DNA from 2 places in the Bacillus cereus group sp. BfR-BA-01316 genome. Region 2 is predicted to be linked to the other one. Evidence: predicted binding sites of a transcription regulator. Region 2 holds the regulator's gene; the other holds the start of a gene.

Region 1 (7,501 bases), on a different contig from region 2:
ATCAATGTTTTCAACATAACCAAATACTTTTAAAGCATCAGAACTTTGTTCCTGTAGTTCCATTAAATCCTGCTTTAAAGCTTCGTTTTTCCCACAAACGACAACTACTTGTAAGTTTGGTACTGACATAAATGACTGGCATAGCTCTTTTACACTCCCTAGCACACCATGAGCACCTGCTACAATTAGTAATATCTTTTTATCCTTACATAACTGATATTTATTATATATAATTGCTGGATTTATCTTTAGCTCAAAACTGCTACGAATCGGAATCCCTGTTTCAACAATTTGCTCTGCAGGTACACCGATATCAACCATCACTTTTTTCACATGATCGGTTGCTACAAAATAACGATCTACTTCTCGATGGATCCATATTTTATGCACGCAAAAATCCGTTAATACGTTATAAACAGGAATAGAAATACCTATTTGCTTTTTCAATTCTGGTACAGCGATGATTGGGAAGGTATTAATAACAATATCCGGTTTCTCCACCTGTAATAGCGTCTTCAAACGCTTTCTCCCAAAATTCGCATACCAAGATGCTATTTTTTTATCATAAATTTTCTCTACACCATAATAAAACAAACGATATAATTCTTTTCCTACCGTATAGCTTTTTAAATATAAATATTTTGTAATATCGGTTATAACTGGATGCGATTCTCCAAACAAGTCGCATACAATTACATCTTTGATTCCTTTTTGACGAAAGGTTTGTTCTAATGTTTTTGCTACTTGCACATGACCGTTACCGTAATGTGCAGTTAATATTAAAACCTTGGGGTTTTTTATCAAACAAATCCACTCCTAGCTTTTTGTTTCTCCTTATTGCATATACGACAATAGGAAAAACATTTTCCTTAAACATTACATACTCGGATTCCAATATTCCCCTGTTAGCTATGTACCTGTCGTGGATATGCAAAGCATATAAGATTGACCCCTTAATCCTATCTGTGCTCATATCTTTACATTATACTTTCCTATAAGAGCTTTCGCAATAACTTACAAATGTTCTATATTTCATGATACTCACTCTTTTACTTCTTAATTCTTTTTACTATTTTGATTTCCCTTTACAATTATGTAAATTTCTCCGCCTATCCTTTACAAAAATATGGATATTCTCTCTTCAGTATACTCTTTTCTAAATATATACTCTAGATTTTATTATAAAGAAACAAAAAGTCTAATCCAATAGTTGGATTAGACTGCTTTTAAAATATGTTTTGCATGCTCAACATTTTCTTCTGTCGGTGGATTCACATCTGCAAGTGGATACTTATGTCCAAGTGCCTCCCATTTATAAACACCGAGTTTATGATATGGCAACACTTCCACTTTCTTAACATTAGATAGACTTTGAATAAAGTTTGATAATTTTTGCAGATCCTCTTCACCATCGGTAACACCGGGAACCAATACATGTCTTACCCAAATTGTTTTCTTTCTATCCGATAAATAACGAGCAAATTGTAAAATGTGTTCATTTGGTTTCCCTGTTAATTTACGATGTTTCTTTGAATCAATATGTTTCAAATCCAATAAAACTAAATCTGTATACTCCATTAAAATATCTAGCTTATTTTGGAATTCTGGTTCTTCAGAATAACAACCACCAGAAGAATCGATTGTTGTATGGATACCAGATTCTTTGCACTTTTTAAACAACTCAATTAAGAAGTCTAGCTGTAATAGTGGCTCTCCACCGCTAACTGTTATACCGCCTCCAGAAGCTTCAATAAATGGAAGGTAACATGTCACATCCTGCATCACTTCTTCAACTGTTATCTCTTTACCTTTACCGATTTCCCACGTATCAGCATTATGACAATATTGACAACGTAATAAACACCCTTGTGTAAATATGACATAACGAATCCCTGGGCCATCAACAGTACCACAAGACTCTACAGAATGTATTCTTCCTTTTACCATGTTACTTCCTCCTTTATTGAAACAGCCTCCCTCCGCTATATATTAAAAGCGGAGGGACACTTTTTTCACTTACATGCTTTCATGCATTGTACGGTTAATTACATCAATTTGTTGTTCACGAGTTAATTTAATAAAGTTAACAGCGTAACCAGATACACGAATTGTTAATTGTGGATATTTTTCAGGGTGCTCCATTGCATCCATTAATGTTTCACGGTTAAATACGTTAATATTTAAGTGGTGTCCTTCTTTTATTGCATATCCATCAAGCATAGATACTAAGTTGCGTACTTGTACATCATCTTCTTTACCAAGTGCTTTTGGAATAATAGAGAATGTATTTGAAATACCATCTTGTGCATCTTCATATGGTAATTTAGCTACAGATAATAATGACGCTAATGCACCTTTTGTATCACGGCCATGCATTGGGTTTGCGCCCGGTGCAAATGGTTCTCCAGTACGACGTCCATCTGGAGTGTTACCAGTTTTCTTGCCGTATACAACGTTAGATGTGATTGTTAAGATTGACATTGTATGAACAGAATTACGGTATGTTTTATGTTTGCGAAGCTTGTTCATAAATGTTTTCACAAGATTTACTGCGATTTCATCTACACGATCATCATTGTTACCGTATTTAGGGAAATCTCCCTCAATTTCGAAATCAACTGCAATACCATTTTCATCACGAATTGGTTTTACTTGTGCATATTTAATTGCACTTAAAGAGTCTGCTACTACAGATAATCCAGCGATACCTGTTGCCATTGTACGAAGAACATTTGTATCATGAAGTGCCATTTCAATACGTTCATAGCTATATTTATCGTGCATATAGTGAATTACATTTAATGTATTTAAGTATAGACCAGCTAACCATTCCATTGTCATATCGAATTTACGCATAACTTCTTCATAATCTAATACTTCAGAAGTAATTGGTGCGTATTCAGGACCAACTTGTGCTTTTGACTTTTCATCTTTACCACCGTTAACCGCATATAGTAATGCTTTTGCTAAGTTTGCACGTGCTCCGAAGAACTGCATTTGTTTACCGATTCTCATTGCTGATACACAACAAGCAATACCGTAGTCATCACCGTAGTCAGGACGCATAATGTCATCATTTTCGTATTGAATTGCTGATGTTTTAATAGACATTTTCGCACAGTAGTTTTTAAAGTTCTCTGGTAATTGTTTAGACCAAAGAACTGTTAAGTTTGGTTCTGGTGCTGGTCCTAAATTATCTAATGTATGCAAGAAACGGAATGAGTTTTTTGTTACTAACGGACGACCGTCTAGCGCCATACCACCAATAGATTCAGTTACCCAAGTTGGATCTCCAGAGAATAGTTCATTATAATCAGGTGTTCTTGCAAATTTCACAAGACGTAATTTCATAATGAAATGGTCAACAATTTCTTGTGCTTCTTCTTCTGTTAAAGTACCATTTGCTAAATCTCTTTCAATGTAAACATCTAAGAATGTAGAGGTACGTCCAAGGCTCATTGCTGCCCCGTTTTGCTCTTTAATTGCCGCAAGATAAGCAAAGTATAACCATTGGAAAGCCTCTTGTGCATTTGTAGCTGGCTTAGAAATATCGAATCCATGAGAAGCAGCCATCTGTTTTAACTCTTGAAGTGCACGCATTTGCTCAGATAATTCTTCGCGTAAACGCATTGTATCTTCGCTCATTACACCGCCAGTTAAATTAAAATCAGCTTTTTTCGCTGCAATTAAATGATCTATACCATATAGCGCTACGCGGCGATAGTCACCGATAATACGTCCACGTCCATATGCATCTGGAAGGCCAGTAATAACACCTGATTTACGAGCCGCTTTCATTTCTGGTGTGTATGCATCAAATACACCTTGATTATGAGTTTTACGCCAGTCTCTGAAAATACTGCTAAGTTCTTTATCCATTTCATATCCATACGCTTCACAAGCTTGTTCCGCCATACGAATACCACCATATGGTTGTAAAGAACGTTTAAATGGTTTATCAGTTTGGAAACCGACCACTTTTTCAATATCTTTATTTAAATATCCTGGTTCATGTGATGTAATAGAAGAAACAATTTTTGTATCCATATCAAGAACGCCACCGTTTTCACGTTCCTTTGTTGTTAAATCCATTACTTGATCCCAAAGTTTTTTCGTTTCTTCAGTTGCTTCCGCTAAGAAAGAGTCTTCTCCCTCGTAAACGTTTACATTATTTAAAATGAAATCGCGAACATCAATTTCTGCTTTCCATTTTTCACCCTTAAAGTTTTCCCACGCATTTTTTACATTTTCTAATACTTGAGTCATCCTAATCTCCTCCATTTTTGATTAGTACAGGACTAAGATTTTTTATATAACAGCTTACACACTTAGAATACTACTTTTTTTCGGAAGTGGACGAAATAGTTGTGACATGTTTGTGAAATGTTGAACAAACTACTATACTCGTAGTGTTAACCTCGTTTAAAAGTCTTTATAATTAACCCTTCCTTTAATTGTATTTTTTTGGTATTCTTATATACGAGTCCTATTTTGTAATATAAGAACGATACCCATTGTAGATCTGTAATACTCTTATCTCCTAATCTGTTATAGTTTTTATAACAGAGCAAAAAAGTGTACATATGTTGTACACTTTTTTTGTTACCACTATAAAGTGAAACTTTAATCAGTGGGGATTTTGTCCATCCCCCACTGATTATCAGCCCTCACCAATCGGGCTTTTACGGACAGTTATCTCCCACCTAACTTCCTCGCATTCGCCGAATTTTGAGGTGGGAGTCTTACTGCCCGTTAAAGCGGGATAAAACATCTCTTTTTCTATTTCCATCGTAAAATCCACCGCGACTGTTTGTTAATGCAATTAATTGCTCTAATCCTTCTATATGATCACCAATAATTCGAAGGACAGCTGGAGGATGACCTATTTTTGCGAAATGTTCGCTGGGACGAATACGGTTCATCTTATCAACATCGATACGACTTACACAAGCGATTCCAAAACCTGAAAGTACAGCTTTAACTTGTGCTACACAAGGTGACAATAATGATTTATACCCTATTTCCTTCAAACAAGTACGACTAAACGCATTAGGTACAGCAATAAGAGAGCCTACTCCTAAATCTTTTCTATCACAAGCTAAATTTAATGCATATTTAAATGCTGTTACAAGATGAAGTGGTACTCTCAAATCTAAATAATGATTTAAATCATTTAATGCGACATCCGTTCCATCTGCAATAGCTTTTGCAAAGGGATATAGCTCACTAGCTGGAATAACAAAATCACCGTCTATAAATAAAACAATTTCTCCTTTTGCAAAATAAGTTCCAAGTGAACGCCCCACATCGTTTCCAAGTGCTTCTTTATACACAATTGTTGTTGCTCCCTTGTCTTTTGCAATTGTTGCCGTTTTATCGGAAGAACCATTTACAACAACGATGATTTCAAAAGGTTCAATTTTGCGAAGCTCTTCTATAACGTTTCCAATTGTTTTCTCTTCATCTTGTACAGGAATAATTACCGATAATTGCTCTCCTTTATACAACTTAGATGTAACGCCCCATCCTTGATAAAAATCTTCAAAATTTAAAGTATGATAGACACTCTCTCTTTTCCTATTTCCATCATAATATCCTCCGCGCCCATCGCTGCCTACTATCCGCTCTGCTACAGCTTCTATATGATCGCCTATCATTCGTTTTTCGGAATGAGAAAGATTTGTGCCGTATGCAGCATGCTCGAGTGGACGAAATTTATTCGGAGTAATCACATCAATTGCACAATGACGACTAATTCTCCATTTACTTTGTGCTAGACGTAGATGAGCCACAATAGGATTAACAAAACATTCGTATCCAATACTTTGCACGACTTCCTTCGTCAGCGCATGAGGTACAGATAATAAAGAATCAATTTTTAATTCTTCACGCTCTAACATTGCATTTAATATTTGGCGCCATACTGTAATAGAATGTGGTTTTTGTTTCTTTAAAAATAATGCGTCCAAATTATTTAAAGCGATGTCCGCCTGATCATGCAAAATCGGATTAAGGAATAATTGTAATTTTGAAGTTTGAATAGCAAAATCACCATCTAAAAACAGTAATACATCACCTATCGCATGTTTTGCACCAACTGCGCGTCCAACGTCGTTACCAAGTGACTCTTTATGTTGGATTACTGTGCATCCTAAGCTCTCAGCAATCGCTTCTGTACCATCATTACAACCATTTGCTACTACAATAATCTCTACTGGATTTAATGGTTTTACCGATTGAACCACGTCTGAAATCGTATCCACTTCATTACATACGGGAATAATAACTGATAACGACTTAGCCATTGTTTTCTTCACGAAACCATTTAATAGTTTCTTTCAATCCTTGTTCCCACGTTACTTTCGCTTGAAACTGAACAAGTTCTCTTAATTTCGTTACATCCGGCTTTCGATTTGGAATTTCTTCAAATCCATGTGGATATACTTCCTCAAATGAAACGTGCACAATTTTGGAAGAAGACTTCGTTATTTTTTTTATATCTTCCGCTACTTCCCTTATATTTTTTTCATTCTCAGAACCTATATTAATAATTTCACCATTTACCTTTTCATCCATTGCACGAATTGTTGCCTCGACCGCATCACTTACATACGTAAAGCAACGTGTCTGCTTTCCATCTCCGTACACGAGAATATCGTCACCTTGCAAAGCCGCACGAATAAATCGCGGGATGACTCCTGCATATGGACCATCTTTCGCTCTTGGGCCATAAATATTAAAATAGCGAACAATCGTTACAGGTAAACCTTCTAATGCGTAACCTAAACATAATGTCTCTTCTAACGTTTTACAAACTGCATAACTCCAGCGTATTTTAGAAGTTGCCCCGTATAATCGATCCCCTTCTTCAGAGAAAGGTGGCTCTCCCTTACCATATACTTCTGAAGTAGACGCAAAGACTACTTTTTTCTTACCTTTTAATGCCGCTTGTAAAATATTTCTCGTTCCATCGAAATTTGTTTCAATAAGCTCTAAACTTTTTTCCATTGTAGTTTTGACTCCCAAAATCGCAGCTAAATGAAACACCACATCATGTTGATTTACTAATTCGTAAATTGAACTTTTATCTAACACGCTTATTGGAATAACTGGAATCTCTTTCATTAACTCATTATGATATTTATTTTTTCCTTTATAGAAGTTATCAACAATAGTGACTTCATAACCTCTTTTCACCAACTCTTCAGCTAAATGCGATCCAATAAATCCTGCTCCACCTGTAATTAAACATTTTTTACTCATACACTACCTTCTTTATAATTCCACGTGTATCTATTAATCGCTCAATTCCTTTAAAGAGCTTCCAATCGATACTAGAGTGATCAGTTACAATTAAAATACAATCTGCTTGTTTAATTCTTTGTTCATCTAATGGAATGGATTGATATAGTGTATCCCCAATTTTCGCTGAAGAAATATAAGGGTCATGATATTCTATCTTGTACCCTTCTTTTATTAATAATTGAATAATTGGCAACGC
Region 2 (7,501 bases):
GAAACCAACGCCTACTTTTTCGCCTTTTAGACGCTCTACAACTACAGATCCTTCTAGACCAGCGTTGATTGCGATTTGACGAACTGGCTCTTCTAGTGCACGAAGTACGATGTTGATACCTGTTGCTTCGTCGCCTTCAGCTACGATAGAAGCTACTTTTGTGTATACGTTCATAAGTGAAGTACCACCACCTGCAACGATACCTTCTTCTACTGCTGCACGAGTTGAGTTAAGTGCATCTTCAATGCGAAGTTTGCGCTCTTTTAACTCAGTTTCAGTTGCTGCACCTACTTTAATTACTGCTACACCGCCCGCAAGTTTTGCAAGACGTTCTTGTAATTTTTCACGATCGAATTCAGAAGTTGTTTCTTCTAATTGCGCGCGGATTTGACCGATGCGAGCTTCGATTTGTTGTGAATTTCCAATACCTTCAACTACAGTTGTATTTTCTTTCGTTACAACAATTTTACCAGCACGTCCTAAAGATTCAATTGTAGCAGATTTTAAGTCACGTCCTAATTCTTCAGTGATTACTTCGCCACCAGTTAAGATTGCGATATCTTCTAGCATTGCTTTACGACGGTCACCAAATCCAGGAGCTTTAACAGCTACTACATTGAATGTACCACGAAGTTTGTTCACTACTAATGTAGCTAACGCTTCGCCTTCTACATCTTCAGCAATGATAAGAAGTGGTTTACCTTGTTGTACCACTTGCTCTAATACTGGTAAGATTTCTTGGATGTTAGAAATCTTCTTATCAGTAATTAAGATGTATGGGTTATCAAGAACTGCTTCCATTTTGTCAGAATCAGTAATCATGTAAGGAGATGCATATCCACGATCAAATTGCATACCTTCTACTACGTCTAATTCTGTTGTGAATCCTTTAGATTCTTCTAAAGTAATAACGCCGTCGTTACCAACGCGCTCCATTGCTTCAGCGATTAATTGACCTACTTCTTCGTCAGCTGCAGAAATAGCAGCTACTTGCGCGATAGAAGATTTACCTTCGATTGGTTTAGAAATCGCTTTTAATTCTGCAATTGCAGCAGTAACAGCTTTTTCGATACCTTTACGAAGACCCATTGGGTTTGCACCAGCTGTTACGTTTTTTAAACCTTCACGAATCATAGCTTGAGCTAATACAGTTGCAGTTGTCGTTCCGTCACCAGCAACATCGTTTGTTTTGCTAGCAACTTCTGCTACTAATTTCGCACCCATGTTTTCGAATGCATCTTCTAATTCGATTTCTTTTGCGATTGTTACACCGTCATTTGTAATAAGTGGTGAACCGAATTTTTTCTCAAGTACAACGTTACGACCTTTTGGTCCAAGCGTTACTTTTACTGCGTTTGCAAGAGTGTCGACACCGCGAAGCATCGAACGACGTGCTTCTTCACTAAATTTAATATCTTTCGCCATAATATTTGACCCCCTTGAATTTTTAAAATGTATATAATTAACCGATAACTGCTAAAATGTCACTTTCACGTAAAATCAAGTAGTCTGTACCTTCGTATTTCACTTCAGTACCTGCATATTTTGAGAAGATGATAAGATCACCTGCTGCTACCTCTAAAGCAACACGCTCACCATTTTCAAGCACTCGGCCAGTACCTACTGCAATAACTTTACCCTCTTGTGGTTTTTCTTTTGCAGTGTCTGGTAATACAATACCACTTGCTGTTTTTTCTTCTGCTTGAACAAGTTCAATTACAACGCGATCACCTAATGGCTTTAGCATGAACAATAACCTCCTCATTTTGTTATGTAAATTTTATTTATTAGCACTCAAGTCACACGAGTGCTAACACACTTCTAATAATAAATAATCTCAATTTCTTTTGCAAGTAAAAAAATCATAATTTTTTCGCAAATTACTTTATGCACTTTCCTATATAGCATTACTTCTTCTACTACCTTTACTATATGAATCGTTGCTCCCACTTCTTGTATGTTACAATATGAAAGACACCCTAAGTTGTTTTCGCTAAACGTACAACTTTTTCCTGTCTCCTATTTTATTTTCAAATACTTATTTACAAAAAAAATATAATTCAAATGAAAGTTTATATCGTAGGTAGCATATTTACATGTTATCCTACCTTATCTCATACACTAGCGTTAGAAAGGATGGTTAAACCATTTGAAAAAACAATATTGGTGGATTATCGTTACATACATTTTAATGCAGTTATCAGGCATTGCCGGGTTACCGCTTCTCCTGAAAACTGGACTATATGATAATAGGGGATTTACTAGAGAGGAAAAAATTCAGCTTATAACTGGCCATTGGGCAATCATTAGCTTCTTTATTGCATTATGCATTGTACTTTGGTTACTTAGAACAGATATTCGTGACAGGCATTTAGATAAAATGCGCTCTACTGTTCCAGCTACAATTGGATGGATTTTTATCGGGTTCTTCTTAGCATTTTTCTCACAAAGTATCGCTGGTATGATTGAAATGTATTTACTAGGTATTAAACCTGGATCTGAAAATACAGCAAGGCTTATGGACATCGCAAGAACAACACCTTGGTTCCTTATTGTTGTATCTATAATTGGACCTATCTTAGAAGAAATCGTATTTAGAAAAATTTTATTTGGTACACTTTATAAGAAGTTTAACTTCTTTATTGCCGCTATCATTAGTTCCCTTGTATTTGCAGCGATTCATTTTGATTTTACTCACTTGTTGGTATACACTGCTATGGGGCTCGTATTCGCCTTTTTATATGTAAAAACGAAACGTATTATCGTTCCAATTGCAGCTCATGTTGCGATGAATACATTCGTTGCAGTCGCTCAAATTGTAGTAAGCAATGAGCAAATTCAAGAAATGATTAAAGAAGCCGAGAAAATGCAAGGCTTTATCGGAGGATTTTTTGTATGAGAAACTCACCATTGTTCATGGCTGCACTATACTTCCTTCTAGGATGTATCTTTACACGATTCGCCATTACGAACGTGACAGATACAATTTGGAATGTGTGGACAATACTATTTGCAGTTATGGCAACAATTGATTTTAATTTGGCACTTCGCCTTATCTTAGTCAAATTCACAAAGAAAAAACAATAATAAAACGCAGAGGTCGTCTCCTCTGCGTTTTATTGTGGATAATTCTTCAAAAAGTAAACAAGTGTTTGTAACTCTACAGCTAAATCAATATGATGAATTCTTATATTCTCTGACACATTTAATCGTGCTGGCGTGAAATTTAAAATACCATGCACATTCGTTTCTGCCAATCTATCTGCCACAGCTTGCGCTACTGTAGCGGGTACCGTTAATATTGCCACTTGTATATCAGTTGATAAACGTTCTTCTAATTCATCCAAATGATATACAGGAATTCCTCCGATTTCTGTTCCAACTTTCTCTTCACTAACATCAAACGCCATTTCAATTTTTGTATTATTGTTTTTCGTGAAATTATAATGTAAGAAAGCGGTCCCTAAATTACCTACTCCAATAAGTGCTACACGTGTTATATCATCTTGGTCGAGTGTTTCACGGAAAAATGATAATAAATAATTTACGTTATATCCATATCCTTTTTTCCCTAACGCTCCAAAATATGAAAAATCTCTTCGAATAGTTGCGGAATCAACCTTTACCGCTTCACTCAATTCGGCTGATGAAACACGTTGCTTACCAGAAAGAGATAAGTTTTGGATAAATCGATAGTATAGAGGCAATCGTTTGGCAGTGGCCTGTGGAATTTTTTGTTGATCCATATAACCTCTCCTCTCTTCCTATCTTTATTCATATACTTGAATCAAATACAGCAGTTTAGTACTCATGAATTTCCTTGTATAATAAAGAGAAGAAGTATTCTCTCTTTATTTTAAACTATACACTATTTTTAGTATGATTGAGAAATATAAACATGGCAAAGTTAAGAAATTATTTGAGGTGAAAACATTGATATTATTACAAGTGAATGGGCTTTCGAAATTATACGGTGCAGAAACGATTATTGCAAACATAAAATTGGAAGTACAAACAAAAGATCGTATCGCATTAGTCGGACGAAATGGAGCCGGAAAATCTACATTATTAAAAATAATAGCTGGTGAGTTATCTCATGATGGTGGTGAAATTATAAAACCGAAAGATGTCTCAATGGGGTATTTAGCTCAAAATACCGGATTAGAAACGTCTTTAACAATTTGGGATGAAATGTTAACCGTCTTTACACATCTACAGCAGATGGAGACAAAACTTCGAAGGCTAGAGCAAGAGATGGGAAAAGAAGAAAACTTTTCAAATGCGGCTATATACGAGAAATTATTAGCTGATTATGACCAATTACAATTAGATTATAAAGATCAAGGCGGCTATCAGTACGAAGCGGATATACGCTCGATTTTAAGCGGTCTTGGCTTCCCAGTTGAAACGCATCAGACGACAATTTCTACATTAAGTGGTGGACAAAAGACTCGATTAGCTCTTGGGAAATTATTATTAACTAGACCAGACTTACTTATTTTAGACGAACCTACAAACCATTTGGACATTGAGACACTAACATGGCTTGAACAATATTTACAAGGCTATCCTGGCGCGATTTTAATCGTTTCCCATGACCGTTATTTCTTAGATAAACTCGTTACACAAGTATACGAAATTTCTAATAAGGAAAGCCGACGATTTGTTGGTAACTACAGTAAATATTTAGACTTAAAATCAGCTCTATACGAGCAAGAGATGAAGCGTTATGAAAAACAACAAGATGAAATTACTAAACTGGAAGACTTTGTGCAAAAAAATATAGCTCGCGCATCTACGACAAAACGTGCTCAAAGTCGCCGTAAACAATTAGACAGAATGGAAGTATTAACTAGACCATTAGGCGATTCTAAATCAGCTTCCTTCCATTTCGATATTGAAAAACAAAGTGGAAATGATGTTTTACAAGTGAAAGATGCAACTATTGGCTATTATCAGGAACCGATTATTGAACATGTAAACATGCGCTTAACTCGCGGTGACAGTGTTGCCTTAGTTGGGCCGAACGGAATTGGAAAATCTACATTATTAAAATCCATTGTGAATAAGTTACAGCTATTATATGGAAACGTTGCTTTCGGATCAAATGTATCTGTTGGTTATTATGATCAAGAACAAGCCAACTTAACATCTTCGAAGCGAGTTTTAAATGAACTATGGGATGAATATCCCCTGCAACCTGAAAAAGAAATTCGCACTATACTAGGCAACTTTTTATTCACAGGGGATGATGTACTAAAACCAGTATCTTCTCTTAGTGGTGGACAAAAGGCTCGACTAGCTCTTGCAAAACTTATGATGCAAAAATCCAATTTATTAATTCTCGATGAGCCAACAAACCATCTTGATTTAAATAGTAAAGAGATTTTGGAAAATGCTTTAATTGATTACCCAGGTACTCTTCTATTCGTCTCTCATGACCGCTACTTTATTAATCGCGTAACGACAACCGTTGTTGAGTTATCAACAGAAGGTGCACAAGAATATTTAGGTGATTACGATTATTACGTTGAAAAGAAAAATGAAATGATTGAACGTGCGGAACTAGAGCAAGAAGATGAAGTACCTGTTCAAAAAGTGGTGGCACAAGAAAAATTAAATTATCTCGAAGAAAAAGAACGTAAACAGTTAGAGCGTCAACGTACTCGAAAAATTGAAGAACTGGAACAAAATATCGTAGGCTTAGAAGAAGAAATTGCTACATTAGAAGACCAGCTTTGCTTACCAGAAATATATGCAGATTATGAAAAGGCTAGTGAAATTACAACTAAAAAACAAACACTGCAAGAACAGCTTGAAGCTTGTATGGCAGAATGGGAAGAACTGCATATATAAGAGAATTTAAAAGAGGAGGATATCTCATAAGTCGGGCTTTTTGACGAGATGACCTCCTTTTTATTTTCTGTTTTGGAATCAATACCATAGTAAATGAAATTATATAAACGATTCGACAAGAAATATCGATTTACCGACAAGGATTGACACTAGTAGCATCTTGTATAATAAAAGGAGGATGTTTCAAAATGTTTTTTGGACATCTCCTTGTTTTTTATTTCCCAAAAAAGAATTTCTTCAAAGGTCAGACTTCATCTACGTTATCCACAAGGTTATGCACATATCCACCTTTATAATATAAACTTCCAAATAACTTTTCCACATTATCCACAATCACGAAAAAAGTTATACACATTTTATGTACACAAAAAAAACCATATTATCAACAGATAATATGGTTTTTATCCACAAGCTGTGGTTAATTTTGTGTATAACTATGCTTCAATATCTAATCCTGGATTTGCATTTAAAGCTAATGTAGCGCGTTTTCCTTGTTCGTATGCAATTGTACCTGCAGCTGCAATCATCGCTGCATTATCTGTGCATAAAGATAGAGGAGGAATAATTAGCTCTATATTTTCTTTTTGTGCAAATTCTACTTCTAAACGTGCACGAAGCCCTTTATTAGCAGCTACTCCACCAGCAAGAAGCACTTGTTTTACATTATAAGCATCTGCTGCACGAGACGCTTTCGTTACAAGTACATCTATTACACTTTCTTGGAAACTTGCTGCTAAATCTTCTGGCGCAATTTCTATACCACGTTGTTTTGCGTTATGCACAGTGTTGATAACTGCTGATTTCAATCCACTAAAGCTGAAATCATACGAATCAGGTTCTAACCACGCACGAGGCAAATCAATTGTTGGTTTTCCTTCATGCGCAAGGCGATCAATATGAGGACCACCTGGATAAGGCATTGATAATGTACGAGCTACTTTATCGTAAGCTTCTCCTGCCGCATCATCTCGCGTTTCACCAATCACTTCAAATGAACCATGTTCTTTCATATAAACAAGCTCCGTATGCCCACCGGATACAACAAGCGATAGTAACGGGAATTGTACTTCTTTTACTAAACGGTTCGCATAAATATGACCAGCAATATGATGAACACCAACTAGAGGGATATCATGAGCAAAAGCCACAGCTTTCGCTGCATTTACACCTATTAAAAGTGCTCCAACTAAACCTGGGCCTTCTGTTACAGCAATTGCATCAATATCATCAAAAGTGATATTCGCTTCTTTTAAAGCTTCTTCTAACACAACTGTGATTTCTTCTACATGATGACGGGATGCAATCTCTGGTACAACTCCGCCAAAACGCTTATGACTTTCAATTTGTGATGCGACGACATTTGCAATGATTTCCGTTCCATTTTTAACAACTGCTACAGCTGTTTCATCACAGCTTGTTTCAATACCAAGTATAATCGTATTTTTTTCCATTATATATTCACCCACATTACAAGACCATCTTCCTGATTGTCTGCATAGTATCGTTTACGAATCCCACCATTTTGAAATCCGTATTTTCTGTATAACTGCTTTGCTACTTCATTTGACACGCGTACTTCAAGGGTCATTGTTTTTACTCCTAACCCTTTCGCTTCGGAAATGACTTCTTTCAATAAGGCATCCCC

What was found. The regulator Rex, encoded in region 2, represses fermentation and respiration genes when NADH is low (regulators of the CRP and FNR family bind a similar motif). The targets are predictions, from matches to a motif close to TTGTGAAATATTTCACAA.
Positions count from the first base shown of each region.
Region 1: pflB (formate C-acetyltransferase) is a predicted target of Rex. The motif match lies at 4,377-4,394, and genes of this name have one in related genera.

Region 1 is NZ_JAKUGX010000024.1:24,644-32,144, forward strand. It holds gene MR071_RS17490 (diglucosyl diacylglycerol synthase) at 1-804, opposite strand, end outside; gene pflA (pyruvate formate-lyase-activating protein) at 1,216-1,947, opposite strand; gene pflB (formate C-acetyltransferase) at 2,017-4,266, opposite strand; gene MR071_RS17505 (glycosyltransferase family 2 protein) at 4,743-6,305, opposite strand; gene MR071_RS17510 (NAD-dependent epimerase/dehydratase family protein) at 6,298-7,263, opposite strand; gene MR071_RS17515 (nucleotide sugar dehydrogenase) at 7,256-7,501, opposite strand, start outside.
Region 2 is NZ_JAKUGX010000051.1:6,537-14,037, forward strand. It holds gene groL (chaperonin GroEL) at 1-1,425, opposite strand, end outside; gene groES (co-chaperone GroES) at 1,463-1,747, opposite strand; gene MR071_RS24105 (CPBP family intramembrane glutamic endopeptidase) at 2,150-2,899, shown strand; gene MR071_RS24110 (YdiK family protein) at 2,896-3,087, shown strand; gene MR071_RS24115 (redox-sensing transcriptional repressor Rex) at 3,117-3,746, opposite strand; gene MR071_RS24120 (ABC-F family ATP-binding cassette domain-containing protein) at 3,934-5,856, shown strand; gene tsaD (tRNA (adenosine(37)-N6)-threonylcarbamoyltransferase complex transferase subunit TsaD) at 6,291-7,307, opposite strand; gene rimI (ribosomal protein S18-alanine N-acetyltransferase) at 7,307-7,501, opposite strand, start outside.